Regions from separate parts of the Streptomyces sp. NPDC002446 genome, predicted to be linked through region 1. Evidence: riboswitches for the same ligand, from Rfam matches in the RefSeq annotation. Region 1 holds a riboswitch; each other region holds the start of a gene.
What was found. A riboswitch is a leader RNA that binds a small molecule or an ion and turns the genes downstream of it on or off. The one in region 1 is predicted to bind cobalamin.
Positions count from the first base shown of each region.

Region 2: it holds a riboswitch for cobalamin, as region 1 does, so the genes downstream of both, ACWD6P_RS19080 (prenyltransferase/squalene oxidase repeat-containing protein) here and ACWD6P_RS24850 (GHMP family kinase ATP-binding protein) in region 1, are expected to answer to the same signal.
Region 3: it holds a riboswitch for cobalamin, as region 1 does, so the genes downstream of both, ACWD6P_RS29220 (cobalamin biosynthesis protein) here and ACWD6P_RS24850 (GHMP family kinase ATP-binding protein) in region 1, are expected to answer to the same signal.

Region 1 is NZ_JBSFYC010000048.1:37,317-44,018, reverse strand. It holds gene ACWD6P_RS24865 (MFS transporter) at 1-702, opposite strand, end outside; gene ACWD6P_RS24860 (ATP-grasp domain-containing protein) at 695-1,948, opposite strand; gene ACWD6P_RS24855 (cysteine synthase family protein) at 1,945-2,967, opposite strand; gene ACWD6P_RS24850 (GHMP family kinase ATP-binding protein) at 2,964-3,848, opposite strand; cobalamin riboswitch at 4,047-4,269, opposite strand; partial or broken gene ACWD6P_RS24845 (sigma-70 family RNA polymerase sigma factor) at 4,371-5,006, opposite strand; gene ACWD6P_RS24840 (hypothetical protein) at 5,149-5,769, opposite strand; gene ACWD6P_RS24835 (3-hydroxybutyryl-CoA dehydrogenase) at 5,973-6,702, opposite strand, start outside.
Region 2 is NZ_JBSFYC010000031.1:8,060-14,761, reverse strand. It holds gene ACWD6P_RS19085 (MBL fold metallo-hydrolase) at 1-742, shown strand, start outside; cobalamin riboswitch at 832-979, shown strand; gene ACWD6P_RS19080 (prenyltransferase/squalene oxidase repeat-containing protein) at 1,147-2,454, shown strand; gene ACWD6P_RS19075 (SCO2322 family protein) at 2,499-3,236, shown strand; gene ACWD6P_RS19070 (energy-coupling factor transporter transmembrane component T) at 3,209-4,471, shown strand; gene ACWD6P_RS19065 (ABC transporter ATP-binding protein) at 4,468-6,108, shown strand; gene ACWD6P_RS19060 (ECF transporter S component) at 6,114-6,702, shown strand, end outside.
Region 3 is NZ_JBSFYC010000066.1:31,072-37,773, forward strand. It holds gene ACWD6P_RS29210 (putative cobaltochelatase) at 1-452, opposite strand, end outside; gene ACWD6P_RS29215 (cobyric acid synthase) at 502-2,043, opposite strand; gene ACWD6P_RS29220 (cobalamin biosynthesis protein) at 2,040-3,002, opposite strand; cobalamin riboswitch at 3,132-3,281, opposite strand; gene ACWD6P_RS29225 (hypothetical protein) at 3,486-3,926, shown strand; gene ACWD6P_RS29230 (caspase family protein) at 3,932-6,562, shown strand; gene ACWD6P_RS29235 (extracellular solute-binding protein) at 6,559-6,702, shown strand, end outside.

The sequences.
Region 1 (6,702 bases):
GTAGAAGTAGAGGTAGAACGCCAGGCCGTTGGCGGCGAAGGGCAGGACGGCGACTCCGGTCAGCAGCCCCTGCCCGGAGGCATGCGCGTCACCGGATCGTTCCCGGCCGGTCGCGGGCAGCCGGGCATGGCCCAGTGTGACCGCGGCGAACAGCGCCGTGACGGCGAGGAACAGCGGCCCTGGCGATGACAGCACGAACGGCCCGGCGATCAGCGGGCCCACCGCCATGCCCGCGTTCAGCGCCGCATTGCCCGCCGACAGGAACGCGGGCCGGCGCTCCTCGTCCACGCCGTGCACCAAGTACGCCTTGTTGGCCGGCAGGTACAGCGCTGCGCCGCAGCAGGTGAGGATCAGCGCCGCGACGGCCATCGGCGGCCACCGCAGGGCCAGCAGGAACCCCACGAACCCGGCCGTGCGCACGGCCAGCGCCCACACCATGGTGCGTCGCAGCCCGACACGTTCGGCCAGCGCGCCGCCGAAGACACCGCCCGAGAACTGCACCAGGGACGCCAACGCGAGGACGACCCCGACCGCACCGAGCCCCATCCCGAGCCGTTCGTGCAGGAACACCGACATGAACGGCAGCACCATGAAGCTGCCGAGCGGAATGAGGAAGGAGCTGACGAGCAGGAAGCGCAAGGGACCGCTCAGTGTGGACAGCGCGGTCCGCAGGGCGCGAGGGCCCGCGGGGCGCCTACCCATGGGAGGTCCGGTGGGCCACCGTCCGCCGGAAGGGTTCCGTGAGCACCCGTACGGCGTTGGCGGCCGCCACGGCGTGATGCGTGGCCAGCTCGGCCGTCTCGGCCTCCGCGTAGACGATGCCCGCATAGCCGCGGCTGTCGTCCAGGTGCTCGATGGCGTCGCCGGTCCGCTTGATCGGGTACCAGGCCGGGGAGCCGGGCATGTCCGGCAGCCGGTCGAGCCCGGTGACGCCGGTGAACACCCCCGGTTGCCGCGGATAACCCAGGACGAAGGCGACGGCCGGCCCACCGGGCAGCTCCGCGTCCATCAGCCCGGGACGGCGGCCCAGCGAGGCCTCCACCATCGCCTCGTACACATTGACGCCGAGCGCCCGGCACAGCCCCTCGCCGACCAGCGCACCCCCGATCCGCGGGTTGATCTCCACCACCTCCGGACCCGCCGTGGTCAGGGCGAACTCGATGTGGGCGAAACGGTCGGTGTACCCGATGGCCGCGAGCACGTCGCCGAGCCACCGCTCCAGCGCCACCTGGCGCTCCTGCGGGAAGGCGACGGGGAACGCGGTGACCTCCTCCCGGAAGCGCGGCTCCGGCGACATCAGCCGGCTGGAGACGCCCAGCAGCCGGGTCCGTCCCGCCCAGGTGAGGGTCTCGGCGCTGTACACGGGACCCGAGAAGTACGGCTCGGCGAACAGCCGGCCCTTCAACTGCCGCCCGGCGGCCGCACGCAGCGCCGCGTCCAGCTCCCGCTCGTCCCGGACCAGCCAGACGTTCTGGCTGCCCGTGCCCGCGCTGTCCTTGAGGATCGAGGGCAGGCCCACTTCCTTCACCAGCAGCGCGGCGGCGCCGCTGTCCCGCGCATCGGCCTCGGCCGCGCGGGCACGCGTCAGCCCGGCCCCGAACAGGCGGTCGCGGACGGCGGCCTTGTCGCGGGTCAGCCGCAGCACCGCCGGATCGAGGCCGGGCAGGCCGAAGCGGGCGGTCAGTTCCGCGCCGACCGGCATCCAGGTGTCGGTGGAGCTGATCAGACCCCGCAGATCCGGGGTCCGGCCGAGCAGCTCCGCCACCCGCTCCGTGTCGAAGGTCTCGGTCTCCACCACCTCGACGGCGTCCGGGGGGAGACGCGCCAACTCGTAGGCGTAGTAGGACGGGTCGCGGGTCAGCAGCCGCAGCCGTTCGCCCAGCAGGTAGGCGGCGCGCACGAGGCGGCCCAGCCCGAAGGTGAGTGATTCCAGACAGACCACCGTCATGCGGCCGCCTCCTTCGGGTGCGACGGCCAGGGCGCGCGGTCCCACGCCATCGTGGACCAGGGCATGGACATCTCCTCGGGGCTGCCGACCTCGACCGGTTTGAGCGCGGTGGGGTCCGCGGCCTCCCGGTGCCGGGCGTAGACACGTTCCACATAGCGGTGTCCGGTGTCGGCGCCGATCACGAGATGGAGCTGGTCGGGGTGGTGGCGCGCTTCGTAGGCGGCGGTCAGGTACGCGGCGCCGGTGGACAGTCCGGCGAAGACGGCGTGCTCGCGCAGCAGGGCGATCGTGCCGGACATGGCGTGGGCGAAGTCCATCCAGTGCACGGCGTCGTAGAGGTGATGGCGGACGTTGTCGAAGACGATGGAGGAGCCGATGCCGGCGATGATCGCCTCCGGGTCGTGGTGGTCCTGACTGCCGAAGGTGACGCTGCCGAACGGCTGCACCCCCACCAGCCGGACGGAGGGGGCGCGGCGGCGCAGGTGCTCCACGAGCCCGCCGGTTGAGGCCCCGGACCCGACTCCGCCGACGACGGTCAGCGGGCGGTCGGGCACCGTCGCGGCCACGAGGTCCGCGACGTCCCGGTAGCCCAGATAGTGCACGTCGTCGTGGTACTGGCGCATCCAGTGGACGCCGGGCCGCTCGGCGAGGATCTCCCGCACCCTGTGCACCCGTAACTCCTGGTCGAGTCGGAGGTTCTGCGAGGGTTCGACCTGCTCGACCGTGGCGCCGAAGATCTCCAGCTGGGCCAGCGTCGTGGCGTCCACCGTGGTGGAGGCCACGATGTGACACCGCAGGTCGTAACGGTGGCAGGCCAGCGCCAGGGCATAGGCGTAGATGCCGCTGGAACTGTCGATCAGGGTCTGTCCGGGACGGATCGTGCCCCGGTCCAGCAGATGCCGGACGGCGGCGAGCGCCGAGTAGATCTTCATCGACTCGAACCGGAGCAGGACCATGCCGTCCGTCAGCCGGACGAGGGCGGGTAGTTTCAGGGCGTCGGCGATGTGGGCGTGTATCACCCGTAGCCTCCTTGGGCGAAAGAGCACTGGTGGCCGAGCGAGTGGAAGAGGGCGGACAGTTCGTCCTTCACACACGGCGCAGGCCGGCGGGAGAAGAGGTAGCCGATGAGGGAGCCGGTGTGGGCGACGAAGACTCCGTCCGCCCCGAACTCCTCACGGTGAGCCAGTACGGCTTCGAAGGCGTGCTTGGGCAGCACCTCCTGGGACAGCACGGCGCTGAAGGTCGCCGCCCGGGCCACCGCCGCCGGGTCACCGGAGGCGAAGCCCTTGAGGAGGTCGGTCAGGCACCGCTCGTACTCCGCGGCATGCCGCCGGTAGTGGTGCAGCAGCAGCGGGGTGACCGCGGCGGTGTCCACCGTGCCCGGCTCCGTGACGAAGGCGGTGTGGAAGCCGATACCGGTGCCCAGGGCCCGTACGACACGGTGCCGGCCGCTGAGGTAGAGCGCGAACTCGTCGAGGAAGACACTGTCGGCGCGCTCTATCGCCGACAGAATGCCGGTGACGACGTCAGCGTCGTACGGCAGGGAGAAGACGCGGAACAGACAGCGCAGCGTCGCCACGACGTCCGCCGTCGAACTCGCCATGCCCACCCCGACCCGCAGGTCCGAGTGGGTGCTCCAGCGCCCCGGTGGCAGCGTCAGCCCGAAGTGCCGCAGGAAGAGGTGCGCGGCCGTCGTCGCCTTCCTACCGAGAGGCAGCGGATTCCGTGGCTCGGTGCCGTGCGTGAAGTACACCCAGGAGTGGCGGTCCACGGGAAAGGACACGAGGGCGATGTCCGGCTCGGCGCCGGACCACAGCGGCCCTTGGTAGAGCTCACCCAGAGTGCCTTGGCAGACGCCCGAAGCGGTCGGTGCCGGGGTCCTTCCGGCCGGCTTCAGCATCGGCCACCGTACGACGGCCCTGGCCGGGCGGACCGGCGGCCGCCCCAGACGCGGTGTGCCTCGGTCACGAACACGTCCTCCCTCGTCGCCCGGCCCCGAGGAACGGCCGGTGAGTGAGAGGGCGGCCGCGCCGTACGCGCCTTCGTCCGCCCGCACCGCCGACCCAGCCCTCGAGGTCACCGTGAACACCGCGTGCTTTCCCACGCGCGCGCAGTGGCAGGTCTTCGGACTCGTGGGCGCATCGGCCGGTCCTCCCGGCGACACCTAATGACCGTCGCTTCCCGGACCCCGGACGGGGCCAGTGCCGTTGACGGCGTTCGTTCCCACTCACCGCTGCGGGACAGTCCCGGATTTCCACCGGGTTCCCTCTTACGACGCACCACCGGACCCGGGGCGCGAACCGACTGCGCGCATCAGAGTAGAGGCGCCCGCCCCCACCGCAACAGAGTGGCCTCGGGCGTTGTCTTGTTGTTGCGGGTGACGCGGTGTGAGGTTTGGGGCTGTGCGGTGGCGATGACGAGGGGCGCTGAGGCTCTGGTCCGGAGCGGTGGGCGTCTCGGCGTCCCTCAGCAGTTCGATCAGCGTGGACCGGGCGCGGGCCACCCGCGAACGGACGGTTCCGATGGGGCAGTTGATGACTGCGGCCGCTTCGGCATAGGGCAGGCCCAGGAGTTGGGTGAGTACGAAGGCTTCGCGGCGTACAGCCGGAATCGCGGCCAGGAGTTCGGCGAGCGCTATGCCGTCCTCGAAGCCGGGCAGGTGGCGGGGTTGGATGCCTTCGGCGGCGGACTGCCAGTCCTCTCGGCCCGACACCTGCGGGCGCGCGGCAGCGCGACGGAGGCTGTCCGCAACGGTGCGTCGGGCAATCGAAAGCAGCCAAGTGCGCGCGGAGGAAAGGCCTTTGAAGTGCTGGAGGCTCCCGAGCGCGCGCAGAAAGGTCTCCTGGGTGAGGTCGTCGGCGGCCTGGGGGTCGGCGCTGAGGTGGGCCACATAGCGCCAGACGTCGCGGTGCAGGGCGCGTACGAAGCGATCGACGGCGTCGGGGGATCCGTCGCGGGCCGCGAGCGCCAGCTGGGTCACTGGTTCATCGGCATCGTGTGAGCGGCGTGAGCGCTGCCGGTGGACGGTCGTGGGGCGTGGGGGCAGGGCAGGGGGCATCGCGTGGTGTCCTTCTGGGATCCGACATCCGGATCCGGCGCCGCTCCGGGGCGGTGCCGGGGGAGGGGTACGGCCGCCCGAACACGGGCGACCGATGCCCGAAGCGCGCGGCAGAAGCCGGCGCGCGATCGGGGAACAGCCGTCAGACGGCAGCGATCCCCGATGGCGGACCCCGCAGGGTGAGCGCGTACACGAGCAGAAGCCGACGCGGGACGCGGACCTGGCGGGCACGGCGGACGCGGATGCGTGGCCGGTGCGGCGGAACGGCGAGGCGGGCCAGCAGACGCAGCGGCGCGACCAGCCGGCCGGCGACGGCCCGCAGGATGCGGAAGGCGGCCTGCTCTCCGTGGGCGAGCCAGAGGCCGCACAGCAGCGCGGCCAGGAGGTGGGCGGCCGGCATCCCGAACGGAGGCATGCCACCTGTGCCGTGGCTCGCGTGCGCGAGGGTGTGGATGACGTGGTGCGCCTGGTCCGGCGGGACGGGCATGGCCGTCTCCGCCGCACCGGGTGGTGCCTGGGCCAGCGAGAAGCCGTAATGCAGCGCCGCCTGTGCCGCGACGGCCGCCGAGGTGACGACGAGGACGCCGCGCTCCCGGGCGGCGAGGACCCAGGCGGCTGCGGCTGTCGCGGCGAATGCGGCGGCCATGGCCCACCAGGGGACGGCCGTTCCCGACATGAGGTGATGGCCGAGGGCCGCGAGCAGCACGCAGGCGGCCGCGAAGATCGCAGCCCGTACTGCACGGCACCCTCGGCCCGGAGTCATGACAGGCTCGTCAACTGTGCGTCCCTCTCGTGATCTGCGTCCTTCTCGTGGTCGTCAGACGTGGGTACGTAACGCGCCGGAGCCGGACTCAACCCCTCACATGTGACGCACGCCATAGTCGCCAAGGGGAATTCCGGGACGAGCGGCGGGAGGGCACGTGCGAGGCGCGCCCTCCGGGCCACTTGGCGGCATCGCCGCACTCGTCAGTACGAGTAGAACCCCGCCCCCGACTTCCGCCCCAGCCGCCCCGCCTCGACCATCCGCTGGAGTAGTGGGGGAGGGGCGTAGAGCGGCTCCTTGTACTCGTCGTAGAGGGAGTCGGCGATGGCGGTGACGGTGTCCAGGCCGATCAGGTCGGCGAGGCGGAGCGGGCCCATGGGGTGGGCGCAGCCGAGTCGCATGCCGGTGTCGATGTCGGAGGGGGTGGCGAAACCCGACTCCGCCATCCGGATCGCCGACAGCAGGTAGGGGACGAGCAGGGCGTTGACGACGAACCCGGCGCGGTCCTGGGAGCGGATCGCGGTCTTGCCGAGCGTGACGTGGGCGAACGCCGCCGCTTCGGCGGCCGCGTCGGCGGCGGTGTGCAGGGAGGTGACGATCTCGACCAGCGGCATGACGGGAACGGGGTTGAAGAAGTGCAGGCCCAGGACCCGGTCGGCGCGGCCGGTGGCCATGCCGAGGCGCATGATGGGCAGGGAGGACGTGTTGGTGGCGAGGATGGCCCCCTGGTCCTCGACGATCTTGTCGAGAGCGGTGAAGATGCCGGTCTTCGCGTCGGCGTTCTCGGTCGCGGCTTCGATGACGAGCTGACGGTCGGCGCAGTCGTCGAGGCCGCCGCTGTAGGCGAGTCTGCCGGCGGCTTCCTCGGCGGCCGTGCGGTCGGTCCTGCCCCGCTCGACGGCCCGTTCGAGGGAGCGGGTGATCCGCTCGCGG
Region 2 (6,702 bases), on a different contig from region 1:
GGCGGCGGGCGCACCGGAGGACCATCTGGCGCCGCTCCGGGAGGCGCGCGCCAACGGGGGCGGCCGCGGAGTGCCCGGCCAACGGGCCGCGCTGCCGGACCGTGGGATCGACCCCGGTGAGCTGATCGACCTGCCGGGGCGCCGGCTGCGCGCCATCTGGACGCCGGGGCACACGCCGGGGCATGTGTGCCTCCACCTGGAGGAGAGGCATCCGGGAGCGGGTCGCCGTCCGGCGGAGGAGGAGCGGCCGGCGGGCGAGAACCGTCCGGCGGAGGAGGGGCGGCCGGGCGGGCGGGCTCGCGGCTTCGGGCGGCTCTTCTCCGGCGACCACCTCCTGCCCGGCATCACCCCGCACATCGGCCTGTACGAGGACCCGGACGACGCCACGGAGACCGACCCCCTGGGCGACTACCTCGCCTCCCTCGAACGCATCGGCCGGCTCGCCCCCGCCGAGGTGCTCCCCGCCCACCAGCACGCCTTCAGCGACGCGGGCGCACGCGTACGCGAGCTCATCGCTCACCACGAAGAGCGGCTCTCCGGACTGAGAGCACTGCTCCGCGAACCGCTCACCCCCTGGCAGCTCGCCGTGGCCATGGAGTGGAACCGCCCCTGGGAACGGATCCCCTACGCCTCCCGGAACATCGCCCTCTCGGAGGCCGAGGCGCATCTGCGCCACCTGGTGAAGCGGGGGGTTGCGGAGCGGGTACCGGGCTCCGACCCGGCGGCCTACCAGGCGGTGTGACGCGCCGGGGGGCGCGCGGCACACGGGCCGCGCAGGGCGCCTGCCGCCTCCCCCGTCCGTACGCGCGGGCGAGCCCGGGCCGGGCGCCGGTTAAGGTGTCCGGGACAACTTCATCCGTACCCGATCGGGGGAAGCCGGTGGAAATCCGGCGCTGACCCGCAACCGTGAGGACGGCCGTCCAGGCAGCACGCCGACGGCCGTACGAGCCGGAGCACCCGGTGGGGCACGACCAAGGCTCCCGCCACCGGAACCGCCGCCGCTGCGGACGGCCGGTGCGCGGCACCGTCGAGGTATACGGAGCTGAGCCCGGTGCCACCGCGCCCGATCGCAGGATCGGCGTCCGGCGGTCGGCCGAGCGCGGCTGCGTACCACCGCCGCGACCCGACCCGAGAGGCACCGACCCGATGGCCCCCATGGCTCCCCAGGCCCCTTCGACGCACTCCGTCGCCTTGGTGGCGCGCCGCGCCGCCATGGCGCTGGCGGCCGCGGCGGTGCTGGGCGCGGCCGCGGCCCCGGCCGCGTTCGCGACCCCCGCGGCCGGCCCGTCGGCGTCCCCCAAGAAGCTGCCCGACGGGCTCTACGGCACCAAGGACCCGCAGTACGACGGTGTGTGGCGGCAGTCGCTCGCGCTGCTGGCGCAGGACACGGTCGGTGTACGGCCGGCGGCCTCGGCCGTGGACTGGCTGGTCGGCCAGCAGTGTGCGGACGGCTCGTTCACCGCCTTCCGCGCCGAGCCGGCCAAGCCCTGCGATGCCAAGGCGATGCGGGACACCAACCAGACGGCCGCCGCCGTACAGGCGCTGGCCGCGCTCGGCGGGCACGGCGAGACCGTCAAGAAGGCCGTGAGCTGGCTGAAGTCGGTGCAGAACGAGGACGGTGGCTGGAGCTCGATGGCCGGCTCGGCCAGCGACGCCAACTCCACCTCCGTCGTCATCGGCGCGCTCACGGCGGCCGGTGAGAAGCCGGAGTCGGTCACCTCGAAGAAGGGCGGCAAGACCCCCTACGAGGCGCTGCTCACCTTCCAGCTGGGCTGCGCCCCGAAGGAGGGCGAGCGCGGTGCGTTCACCTTCCAGCTCAAGGGCGCGGCGCCGAACGCGGACGCCACCGCGGCCGCCGTGACCGGCGCACTGGGCAAGGGCTTTGTCGTGGCGCCGGCCGACAAGGGTGCGGACACCCCCGTCAAGCCGCTGACCTGCAAGGACAGCAAGCAGCCGAAGGCCGCCGAGCCGCAGCAGGCCGCGGACGGCGGCGCCGCCTACCTCGTCGCCCAGCTGGAGGCGAACGGGCAGCATCTGCTCTCCGCGATGCCGGGCCAGGAGAAGCAGCCCGATGTCGGAAACACCGCCGATGCCGTGGTGGCGCTGGCGGCCGGGGCGCACGGCGCCGCGGCCCACAAGCCGCTGCAGTGGCTGGAGAAGAACGCGGCGGACTGGGCCGAGCAGAGCGGCCCCGCCGCCTACGCCCAGCTGGTGCTCGCCGCGCACGCCACCGGCACCGACCCGCGCTCCTTCGGGGGCACCGACCTGGTGGCCGCGCTGAACAAGACGGGGCCCAAGCCGGCCGGTACCGCGAAGCCGTCGGCGGAGCACACCAAGGACGCCGAGGAGACCGACGGCGGCATCAGCGTGTGGTGGGTCATCGGCGTCGGGCTGGCCGTCGGCGCCGGCATCGGCTTCCTGCTGAGCGGCCGTAAGAAGAAGAACGAGCTCTGATGGGGCGCATGCGGCGGATTCGGCTGATGCGGCGTAGCCGACTCATGCGGTGGGGCAGGGTCGCCGGCACGCTGCTGCTGGCCGGCACGGTCACCGGGCTGACCGCCGGGCCGGCCCAGGCGCAGGAGTACCGCTACTGGTCCTTCTGGGACGGCAAGAGCGGCGGCTCCTGGGCGTACGCCACCCAGGGGCCGGGCACCGCGCGGCCCGCGGACGGCGCGGTCGAGGGGTTCCGCTTCACCGTCAGCGCCGACTCCGCCGCGGCCGGCAAGCCGCGCGCGGCCGCCGACTTCGACGCGATCTGCCGCGATACGCCCGCCAAGGAGGGCCGCAAGCGGATCGGCATCGTCATCGACTTCGGCACCGCCGCCGAAGCGCCCCGCGGCGATCGGCCGCCGAAGGCCCGCACGGAGTGCGCCCAGGTGTCCGAGGACGCCTCGGCGGGCGAGGCGCTGGCCGCGGTCGCCCGGCCGCTGCGCTATGACTCCAACGCGCTGCTGTGCGCCATCGCCGGATACCCGAAGTCGGGGTGCGCGGACCAGCTCAGCGGCTCGGAGGGGTCGGGCGAGCAGGACGGGTCGAAGGGGGCGGACGCGTCGAAGGGCGCCGGTTCCGCCGGCTCGTCGGCTTCGGGCGCGGCAGGGAACGGCGAGCGGGGTGCCGACGGGGGCAGCGCGGGCTCCGGTGACGGCGGGCCGTCCGCCGGGCTGCTCGTCGGTGGCGGCGCCGTCGTCGTACTGGGCGCGGCGGCCGTATGGCAGGCCCGCCGCCGGCGCGGATGAGCGCCCCGCAGGCGACCCGTACCACCGCGCTGCACGCCGGCGCCTGGTGGCTGTGGGCGCTCGGCCTGGCCACCGCGGCCTCCCGTACCACCAACCCGTTGCTGCTCGGGCTGCTGGTGGGAGTGGCCGGCTATGTCGTCGCGGCACGCCGTACGGACGCGCCCTGGGCCCGCTCGCACGGCGCGTTCGTCAGGCTCGGCCTGGTCGTGATCGCCATCCGGCTGGTCTTCGCCTTCGTGCTCGGCTCGCCCATCCCGGGGACGCACACCCTGGTGACACTGCCCGAAGTACCGCTGCCCGACTGGGCGAAGGGCGTCCGCATCGGCGGCCGGGTCACGGCGGAGGGCATGGTCTTCGCGCTCTACGACGGGCTGAAGCTGGCCACCCTCCTCATCTGCATCGGCGCCGCCAACGCGCTGGCCAACCCGTCGCGGCTGCTGAAGTCGCTGCCCGGTGCGCTGTACGAGGCGGGCGTGGCGGTCGTCGTCGCCATGACCTTCGCACCGAACCTGGTCGCCGACGTCCAGCGGCTGCGCGCCGCCCGACGGCTGCGCGGCCGGCCCGACCGCGGCGTCAAGGCACTGCTCCAGGTCGGCCTGCCGGTGCTGGAGGGCGCGCTGGAGCGCTCGGTGGCACTGGCCTCGGCCATGGACGCCCGCGGCTACGGCCGCAGCGCGCGCGTACCGCGCGCCGTACGGCACACCACCTCCGCCCTCACCCTCGGCGGTCTGCTCGGCATCTGCGCCGGCACCTACGGCCTGCTCGGCGACACCGGGGCCGGCTACGGGCTGCCGCTGCTCCTCGCCGGGCTGGCCGCGGCCCTGGCCGGACTGTGGCTCGGCGGGCGCCGGTCCCTGCGCACCCGCTACCGGCCCGAACGCTGGGGCCTGCGGGCCTGGCTCGTCGCAGGCTCCGGCATCGCCGTGGCCGCCCTGATGATCTGCGCGAACACCTACGCCACGGCCGCCCTCCACCCACCGGCCGTCCCTCTCACGGCTCCCGTACTTCCGCTCTGGCCGGCGGCGTCCGTGCTGGTGGGGCTGCTCCCGGCGCTGGTGGCACCGGTGCCGGCGGCACGGGCGTCGGAGGGGGCACGGCGCCGGGCCGGGCCGCGGGGCGCCGAGCGGGGTGGCCGTCATGGCGACGCCCACGGCGAGGGCCGCGTTGAGGGCGGTGCTGCGGGCCGCATGCACTCCGACGATCCCCATCCGCGCAAGAAGGAGCCGACCCAGTGATCCGGTTCGAGCAGGTCTCGGTCACCTACGGCGACGCCACGGCGCCCGCCGTCCAGGGCATCGACCTGACGATCCCCGAGGGCGAACTGTGCCTCCTGATCGGCCCCTCCGGCGTCGGCAAGTCCACCGTCCTGAACGCCGTCTGCGGACTCGTGCCCCACTTCACCGGCGGCACCCTGCACGGCCGCGTCACCGTCGACGGCCGCGACACCCGCACCCACAAGCCGCGCGAACTCGCCGATGTCGTCGGCACCGTGGGCCAGGACCCACGGGCGCACTTCGTCACCGACACCGTCGAGGACGAACTCGCCTACGGTATGGAATCCCTCGGCCTCGCCCCCGAGGTGATGCGCCGCCGCGTCGAGGAAACCCTGGACCTGCTGGGCCTGGCCGACCTGCGCGACCGCGCCATCACCACCCTCTCGGGCGGCCAGATGCAACGGGTGGCGATCGGCTCGGTCCTCACCACCCACCCCAAGGTGCTGGTGCTCGACGAGCCGACCTCGGCCCTCGACCCGGCCGCCGCCGAAGAGGTGCTCTCCGTACTCCAGCGCCTGGTCCACGACCTCGGCACGACCGTCCTGCTGGCCGAACACCGCCTGGAGCGCGTCGTCCAATACGCCGACCAGGTCATTCTCCTCCCCTCCCCCGGCGCCGCGCCCCTCATGGGCGCCCCCGCCGACATCATGTCCGTCTCCTCCGTCCATCCCCCGGTAGTGGCCCTCGGCCGCCTGGCCCACTGGTCCCCCCTCCCCCTCACTGTCCGCGACGCCCGCCGCAAGGCCGCCCCTCTCCGCGAACGCCTGACGGGCGTCACCCCGCCGCCTCCGCGCACCCCGGACGGCTCTGGCGCACAAGCCGGGGACGGTGCCGTCGTGGCGGCGGTCTCCGGGCTGGGTGTCCGCCGGGGCCGGATCGATGCGCTGTACCAGGTGGACCTGAGCGTCCGGGCCGGTGAGACCGTTGCGCTGATGGGGCGCAACGGTGCGGGGAAGTCCACACTCCTCGGCACCCTCGTCGGGATGCACCAGCCGTCCTCCGGGACGGTGAGCGTGGGCGGCGCCACTCCGCACCGCACCCGTCCCCGCACCCTTCTGCGGCACGTCGGTCTGGTGCCGCAGGAACCCCGCGATCTCCTCTACGCGGACACCGTCGCCGCCGAGTGCGCCGCGGCGGACCAGGACGCGGACGCCCCCGCCGGCAGCTGCCGGGCCCTGGTATCCCGACTGCTGCCCGATGTCCCGGACTCCGTCCACCCCCGTGATCTCTCCGAGGGCCAACGCCTGGCGCTCGCCCTCGCCGTCGTACTGACCGCCCGTCCTCCACTGCTCCTCCTCGACGAGCCCACCCGTGGCCTGGACTACGCCGCCAAGGCCCGCCTGGTCGAAGTACTGCGCACACTGGCTGCCGAGGGCCACGCCATCGTCCTGGCCACTCATGATGTGGAACTCGCCGCCGAACTGGCGCACCGCGTCGTGATCCTCGCGGACGGTGAGGTCGTCGCCGACGGTCCCACCGACGAGGTTGTCGTGTCCTCTCCTTCCTTTGCTCCACAGGTCGCGAAGGTCCTCGCTCCACTGCCCTGGCTGACGGTTCCTCAGGTGGCCCGCGCTCTGGAGACGGAGACGACCGGATGAGCCGGATGAGTACGCGTCGCTCACCGCTCCCGGACGGCACCGGCCCCCGCTCAGCCTCCGGCCGCCGCCTGAACCGCGGGGCCCGTGCCGTACGCCTCGGGCCCCGTTCCATCGCCGCGCTGGCGCTGGTCTCGGCCATCGGCGTGATGGCCTTCGGCTGGCCGCTGCTCGCCGACTCCGCCTCCGGGCTCGCCCATTCCAAGGACGCGCCCTGGCTGTTCGCCGCGCTGCTGCCCATGCTGCTCGCCGTTGTCGTCGCGACCATCGCCGACTCCGGCCTGGACGCCAAGGCCATCGCCATGCTCGGCGTACTGGCCGCGGCCGGGGCCGCGATGCGTCCGCTGGGCGCGGGGACGGCCGGCATCGAGCCGATGTTCTTCCTGATGGTGCTGGCAGGCCGGGTGCTCGGGCCCGGCTTCGGCTTTGTACTGGGTTCCGTGGCGATGTTCGCGTCGGCGCTGCTGACCGGTGGAGTCGGCCCGTGGATGCCGTTCCAGATGCTGACGATGGGGTGGGTGTCGATGGGCGCCGGCCTGCTGCCGGGGCCCGACCGGCTGCGCGGCCGCCGCGAGTTGGCCATGCTCGCCGCCTACG
Region 3 (6,702 bases), on a different contig from region 1:
TGGTCGTGGAGGAGATTGACCTCGTCCACGTAGAGGATGCCGCGGTGGGCATCGGCAAGCAGCCCCGGTTCGAAGGCCTTCACGCCCTCCGAGAGCGCCCGCTCGATGTCCAGCGCGCCGACCAGGCGGTCCTCGGAGGCGCCGACGGGCAGCTCGACCATCCGCGTCGGGCGCTCCTCGGCGGCACCCGGCCCGTGCGGCCCGTCGGGGCACCCGGGGTCGGGGGCCGCGGGCGCGCAGGCGAAGCGGCAGCCGCCGATCACGTCGACGGACGGCATCAGCGCCGACAGCGCGCGGACCGCGGTGGACTTGGCGGTGCCCTTCTCGCCGCGCACCAGCACGCCGCCGACCGCGGGGCTCACCGCGTTCAGCAGCAGCGCCAGGCGCAGATCGTCCATTCCGACGACCGCGGTGAAGGGGTACTGCGGGGTCGTGTTGTGCGCCGTTGTCATGCCTTGTCATCCTCCACGTCGCCGGCCGGATCCGTCCCTTGCGTACCCCTCATGGCGCCCCCGGAGGCACGAACGGCAGCCCCTCCGGCACCCCCTTCTCGATCAGCCGCCACAACGCGTCCGTGTCCGCGTGCTCCTCGATCAGATCGCCCAGCCGGTCCAGCTGCTCCTCGCGCAGCGCCGCGAACCGGGTGTCCGGCGCGGGGACGAACGCGCGGCCCGCGTCCGCCGCCACCCGCCGCAGGAACGCCCGGCGGAAGCCGTCGCTCTCCAGCGAGCCGTGCCAGTGCGTGCCCCATACGGAGCCGACGCGGCAGCCGTCCAGGAACTCCTCTTCGCCACCAGTCACTTCGGCCACGCCGTGGTGGATCTCGTACCCCTCCACCGGCTCGCCGAGCGCCTCGCCGACCGGCCGCGCGAGCGTCTTGTCCGCCGCGAAGCGCACCCGTACCGGCAGCAGACCCAGCCCGTCGACCGTGCCCGCCTTCGACTCGACCTCGTCCTCGATGCGCTCGCCGAGCATCTGGAAGCCGCCGCAGATGCCCAGCACCGGGCGGCCCTCGGCGGCCCGCCGGGCGATCGCGTCCGCAAGGCCCCGCTCGCGCAGCCACTGCAGCGCCCGTACGGTGCCCCGCGTCCCCGGCAGCACCACCAGGTCCGCGTCGGCCAGCTCCTCGGCGCGGTCCACGAACCGCACCACCACGCCCGGTTCGGCGGCCAGCGCGTCCACGTCCGTGAAGTTCGACATCAGCGGTACGGCGCAGACCGCCACCCGCAGCACGTCCGCGCCGTGCGGGGGCGCCACCACGCTCTCGCGCACCGCGCCGCGCAGCGACACCCGCAGGCCGTCCTCCTCGTCGATGCCGAGCCCGTGCGCGAACGGCAGGACGCCCAGCGCCGGCCGGCCGGTGAGGCCGCGCAGCATCTCCAGCCCCGGCTCCAGCAGCGTCACATCGCCCCGGAACTTGTTGACGAGGTACCCCGCGACCAGCGCCTGGTCCTCCTTCGACAGCAGTGCGGTGGTGCCGAAGAAGGAGGCGAACACCCCGCCGCGGTCGATGTCCCCGACCACGACGACCGGGATCCGGGCTGCCCTGGCGATGCCCATGTTCACGATGTCGGTGCGCCGCAGATTGATCTCGGCGGGGCTGCCGGCGCCCTCGCAGATCACCGCGTCGTGCGTCCGCCGCAGCTCGGCCAGGCAGTCGGTGACGGTACCCAGCAACTGCTCCTGGCGCCCGGCGTGGTAGCCGCGGGCACTGAGCTCACCGACCGGCTTGCCCAGCAGCACCACCTGACTGCTGCGGTCGCCGCCCGGCTTGAGCAGGACGGGGTTCATCAGCGCGGTCGGCTCCATCCGCGCCGCGGCGGCCTGCATCGCCTGGGCCCGGCCGATCTCCGCGCCCTCGCGCGTGACGAACGAGTTCAGCGACATGTTCTGCGCCTTGAACGGCGCCACCTTGACGCCCTGCCGGACCAGCCAGCGGCAGATCCCCGCCGTCACCACGCTCTTGCCGGCGTCGGACGTCGTACCCGCCACCAGCAGACCACCGCCGACGCCCCCGCCGGACCCCGCCAACCGCCCGCTCACCGTTGCCTCCCGATCCCGCGCCGCAGCGCGCCCACCGCCAGCCGCCCCGCCACCGTCGTCGCCAGCGCCAGCACACTCACCCGGCGCGAGAGCCGCACCGCCCGCTCGATGTCGTCCACCGCGACCGGCCGTGCCCCGCCGTTGAGCACCGGGCGGTGCTCGACCCGCCCGCCGTACGCCAGCGTGCCGCCCAGCCGTACGCCCAGAGCACCCGCGAACGACGCCTCCACCGGGCCCGCGTTGGGGCTCGGGTGCGCACCGCCGTCCGCCCGCCAGGCCCGCAGCGCGCCGCGCCGGTCGGGACCGGCGAGCACGGTCAGTGCGGCGGTCAGCCGGGAGCCGGGCCAGCCGGCGAGGTCGTCGAGCCGGGCCGAGGCCCAGCCGAAGCGGCGGTGGCGCGGCGACTTGTGACCCACCATCGCGTCCAGGGTGTTGACGGCGCGGAACGCCACGAGACCGGGCACACCGCCCAACGCGCCCCACACCAGGGCGCCCACCACCGCGTCCGAGGTGTTCTCGGCGACCGACTCCACCACCGCGCGGGCCATCTGCCCGCCGTCCAGCGCCTGGGGATCGCGACCGCACAGATGCGGCAGCCGCTCCCGCGCCACGTCCAGATCCGCCGCCGCGAGCGCACCGCCGACGGCCCGTGCCTCGCGGCCCAGCGAGGTGCCGCCCAGCACGGCCCAGACCGTCGCCGCGGTCAGCGCGACCCGGGCGCCGCGGTGGCCTCCCACGGCGCGCTGGACCAGCGCGGCACCGGCGGCCGCACCGCCCGCGCACAGCACGGCGTGCGCCGCACCGTACCCGCGGTGGTCGCGCCACAGCCGGCGTTCCACGGCGCCCGCGGCCCGGCCGAACGCGGCCACCGGATGGCCGCGCCGCGGATCCGCCGCGATCAGATCGCCGAGGAAGCCGAGGACCGCGCCGCACGCATATCCCGCGTGTTCGCCGCGCATCGGGTCAGCCCGCCGTCAGGCCTCGAAGGGGCCCTGCGGCAGCGGGAAGTGGGGCTCTCGAACGGCGGCCGGGCATGGCGGTATGTCCTCACTCAGGGTCCGCGCCCTGGCTCGACGTGACGGCGACAAGAGTCTCCTGGCTCCCGGATCGGCGTGGCCTCCGGCCTTCCAGTCCTGTGTACGCGGTGCGGCGTACACGAGGCGGACCGTGGCCTTCGCTGGAGGAACGCTCCCCGGTGACAGTGGCGGGACCGCGCCGGATTCTCACCGGACTTCCTCATCTGTCGCCGATTGGCTCCGGCAGTCCACCACGCCCCGCGAATGCCCGTCAACTCACCCTTGACCTGCGACGCTGCCCCGTGGCAGGGGCTGTGGCACACGCCACAGGGTGGCAACGGCGTCACAGACGGTTGCCCCCGCACCTGATCCCACGTCACTATCGGGTGCACGGCGGCGAAGGGGCCGCCGGAAGGGGGCTGGGGGATGCCGGAGAGCGCCGGTCATCACGAGATCCGCATCAGGATCACGGGGACGAACAATCCGCAGCAGGACATCGACGACCTCCGCGCGTGGCTGGAGCGCGAACCCTGGCTGACCCGTCGGGAACACGCGTGGGAGCAGCGGCCGCGGCCCGCGCACGAGGCGGACGGCACGGACCCGGCCGCCGCACCCGGCCCGGCCGACATGGCCGTGGGCGTGGACGACCTGATCCTGGTGATCGTGGGTGCGGTCGCCGCCGAGGCCGCCAAGGGCCTCGGCATCGCCCTGCGGGAGTGGCTGCGGCGCCGCAAGGAGGAGCGGGCCGAGGGCGAGGTGCCCGCCGTCGACGTCGGCACGGGCGGCGAGCTGCACGCGGTCGGCGACACCGAACGCCCGGATCCCGGCAGCCCGGCGCATGAGGGCGGCAGCACCGGCGAGGGCTGACCCGGATGGTCGAATACGACGCGCGGGGAAAGATCAACCGCGCGGTGCTCATCGGTGTCCACGACTATGCGGCGCTGAGCGGTCTGCCGGCGGTGGAGGACAACGCCCCCGAGCTCCGGCGCGCGCTGACCGGCACCGATCTGTTCACCGCCGACGAGGTCACCGTCTGCCGCCCCGTGGAGCCGTGGGAGGTGGCGCAGGCGCTCAAGACCGCCGCCGACGAGGCGCGCGGTCTGCTGCTGGTGCACTTCTCCGGCCACGGCCGGGTCGGCAGCGACGGCGGCGATCTGCAGCTGATGGTCGGCGCCTCGGTGCCCCGGCAGAGCCACACCACCGTCTCCTGGCAGGACGCGGTGCTCTCCTGCCTGGACCACGCGCGGGCCGAGCGCATCGTGATCGTCCTGGAGTGCTGCTACGCCGGCAACGCCGACGGGGCCTTCCACTCCCTGCGCAAACCCGTGTCGCTGCTGATGGCCGCCCAGCCCAACCGCCGCATCTTCAGCGGCGAGGAGCCGGCCGGCGGCACCCTCTTCACCCGCGCCATGGTGCAGATCCTCGAACACGGCATCCCCGGCAGGCGTTTCGTCACCTTCGAGGACCTCCTGCGGGAGCTGCGCACCCGGCTCGCCGGCGAGCGGACCCCGATGGGCGACGTCTGGGAGCCCCGCTCCGCGAAGCAGAACACCGTCGACGACGTCATCCTGTCCTTCGCCACCCCCGAGGCCCGGCTGCCGACGCCGCCGCGGGTCCGGCTGCGCCGCTGGTTCAACCAGCACATCCGGCGCCGGCTGCGGCTCCTGCTCGCGCTGGGCACCGTCCTCGCACTCACCGCCGGCGTACTGGTCACCCTGAACGCGGTGCGCCCGCTGCCGGACTGCCCGCCGGCCCTCGAACTGCGGCTGCTCACCGCCCCGGAGGCCGAACCCGCCCTGCGCCAGGCCGCCTTCCGCTATGAGATGTCCGAGCTCAACACCCGCCCCCTGCAGGGCGAGAGCGATCTGCCCGGCGGCTGCCGGCGCGCCCAGATCACCGTCTACTCCGCCGCCAAGGACCAGGTCGACCAGGGCTTCGCCGCCGCCGACCGCTGGCAGGGCCAGGCCGGGGGCACCGGCCCGCCACCGCATGACTCCCCCGGCACCGACCCCCTCCACCGTCCGGGGCCGCAGCCCGATGTGTGGATCCCCGAATCCACCGCCGACTACGAACAGGCCCGCCGCGGCATGCCGTCGCACGGATCCCCGGCGGCCCTGCACAACACCGGCCCGGTGGCCTACAGTCCGCTGGTCGTCGGCATCCCGGCCGGCAAACGGCTGGACGACGTCGAACCCGTGGGCGCCTCCTGGCAGGAGCTGCTCACCGGCACCGACAGCGCGCACCGCGACCTCAGGCTGCTGCGCCCCAGTCCGGTGCTCTCCGGCACCGGGCTGCTGCACACCATCGGCCTCTACCTCGCCAACGACGGCTCGCACATCGACGCGTCCGGTGCCCCGGACCCGGCCCTCGCCGAGGGCGCCGAGCAGCGGCTCGCCGCCCCGGGCAGCCAGTACGCGGGCAGCACCGAGCTGCTGTGCTCGCTGCGCCCCGCCGCCGGCCGGGCCGCCCGCTCGGCGCCGCTGGTCTCCGAGAAGTCCCTCGCCGACTTCAACCTCGGCCATGCCCTCGGCAGTTGTCCCGCCCTGGCCGCCGCGCCGGCCCCCGGTGACCGCTACGCCGCCTACTACCCCCGGGGCGTCCCCGCCCTCGACCACCCGCTGATCCGGGTCGACTGGCAGGGCGCCGAGGACGCCACCCCCCGGCGGGCCGCCGCCGACCGCTTCGCCGGCTGGCTGCGCGCCCCGGACGGCGGCCGGCGCACGCTGACCGCACACGGCTACCGCGCGGTGCCGGGCAAGGACGGCGAGCAGCCCGCGCCCGCCGGGGACTCCCCGCTGCGCAGCAGCCGCGCCAACACCGACCTCGCCGCCCCCGTCATCCCCTTCACGGCCGGCGCCGACCAGGTCGCCCGGGTGCTGGACGGCTACGACAAGGCGCAGCGCTCCAGCCGGCTGCTGATCCTGATGGACACCTCCACCTCGATGGCCGACGGCGGCAGGCTCCCGGTCGCCCTCGGCGCGGCCGGCCGGGTCCTGGAGATGGTCGGCGACCGCCACACCTACGGCCTGTGGACCTTCCCGGACCGTGCGCACCCCGGCGATCCCGAAGCGGTGCGCCGGGCCGTACCGCTCGGCACCGCCGACGCCGCGCCCGGCAAGGCCGTGCTGGACCGGATCGCGAAACGGGGCACCGCCGAGCTCGTCGACCACGGCGCCGCGATGGAGGAGGCGCTGACCGCCGCCGTACGGGAGATGAAGAAGCCGGACGGCGGCAACCGGGCCATCGTGCTGATCCTGGACGAGGACGACGGCGGCCCGGGGCGCGCGGCGGGCGTGGAGCAGACCCTGGCCGCGCTGCTGAAGAAGAAGCCCGCGGTGCCGGTCCTGACGCTGGTGCTGGGCCGGGCCGGCTGCGACACCTTCACCCTCCAGGGGCTGGCCGGCACGTCCGGGGGGCAGTGTGTGCCCGGCGGTCCGCAGGCCCCCGATCTGCTGGCCGGGCTGGTCGCCTCCATCGGGACCGCGGGCAAGGAGGACCGTTGAGAACGCCGCGCGCCGCGCTGCCCGCCGCCCTGCTGTGCCTGACGCTGGCGGCGGCCGGCGCCTGTACGACGCAGCCCGGGCCCGGCCCCGAGAAGGGCCCGATCGTCTTCGCCACCGGCAGCGACCTGAGCACCACGGGC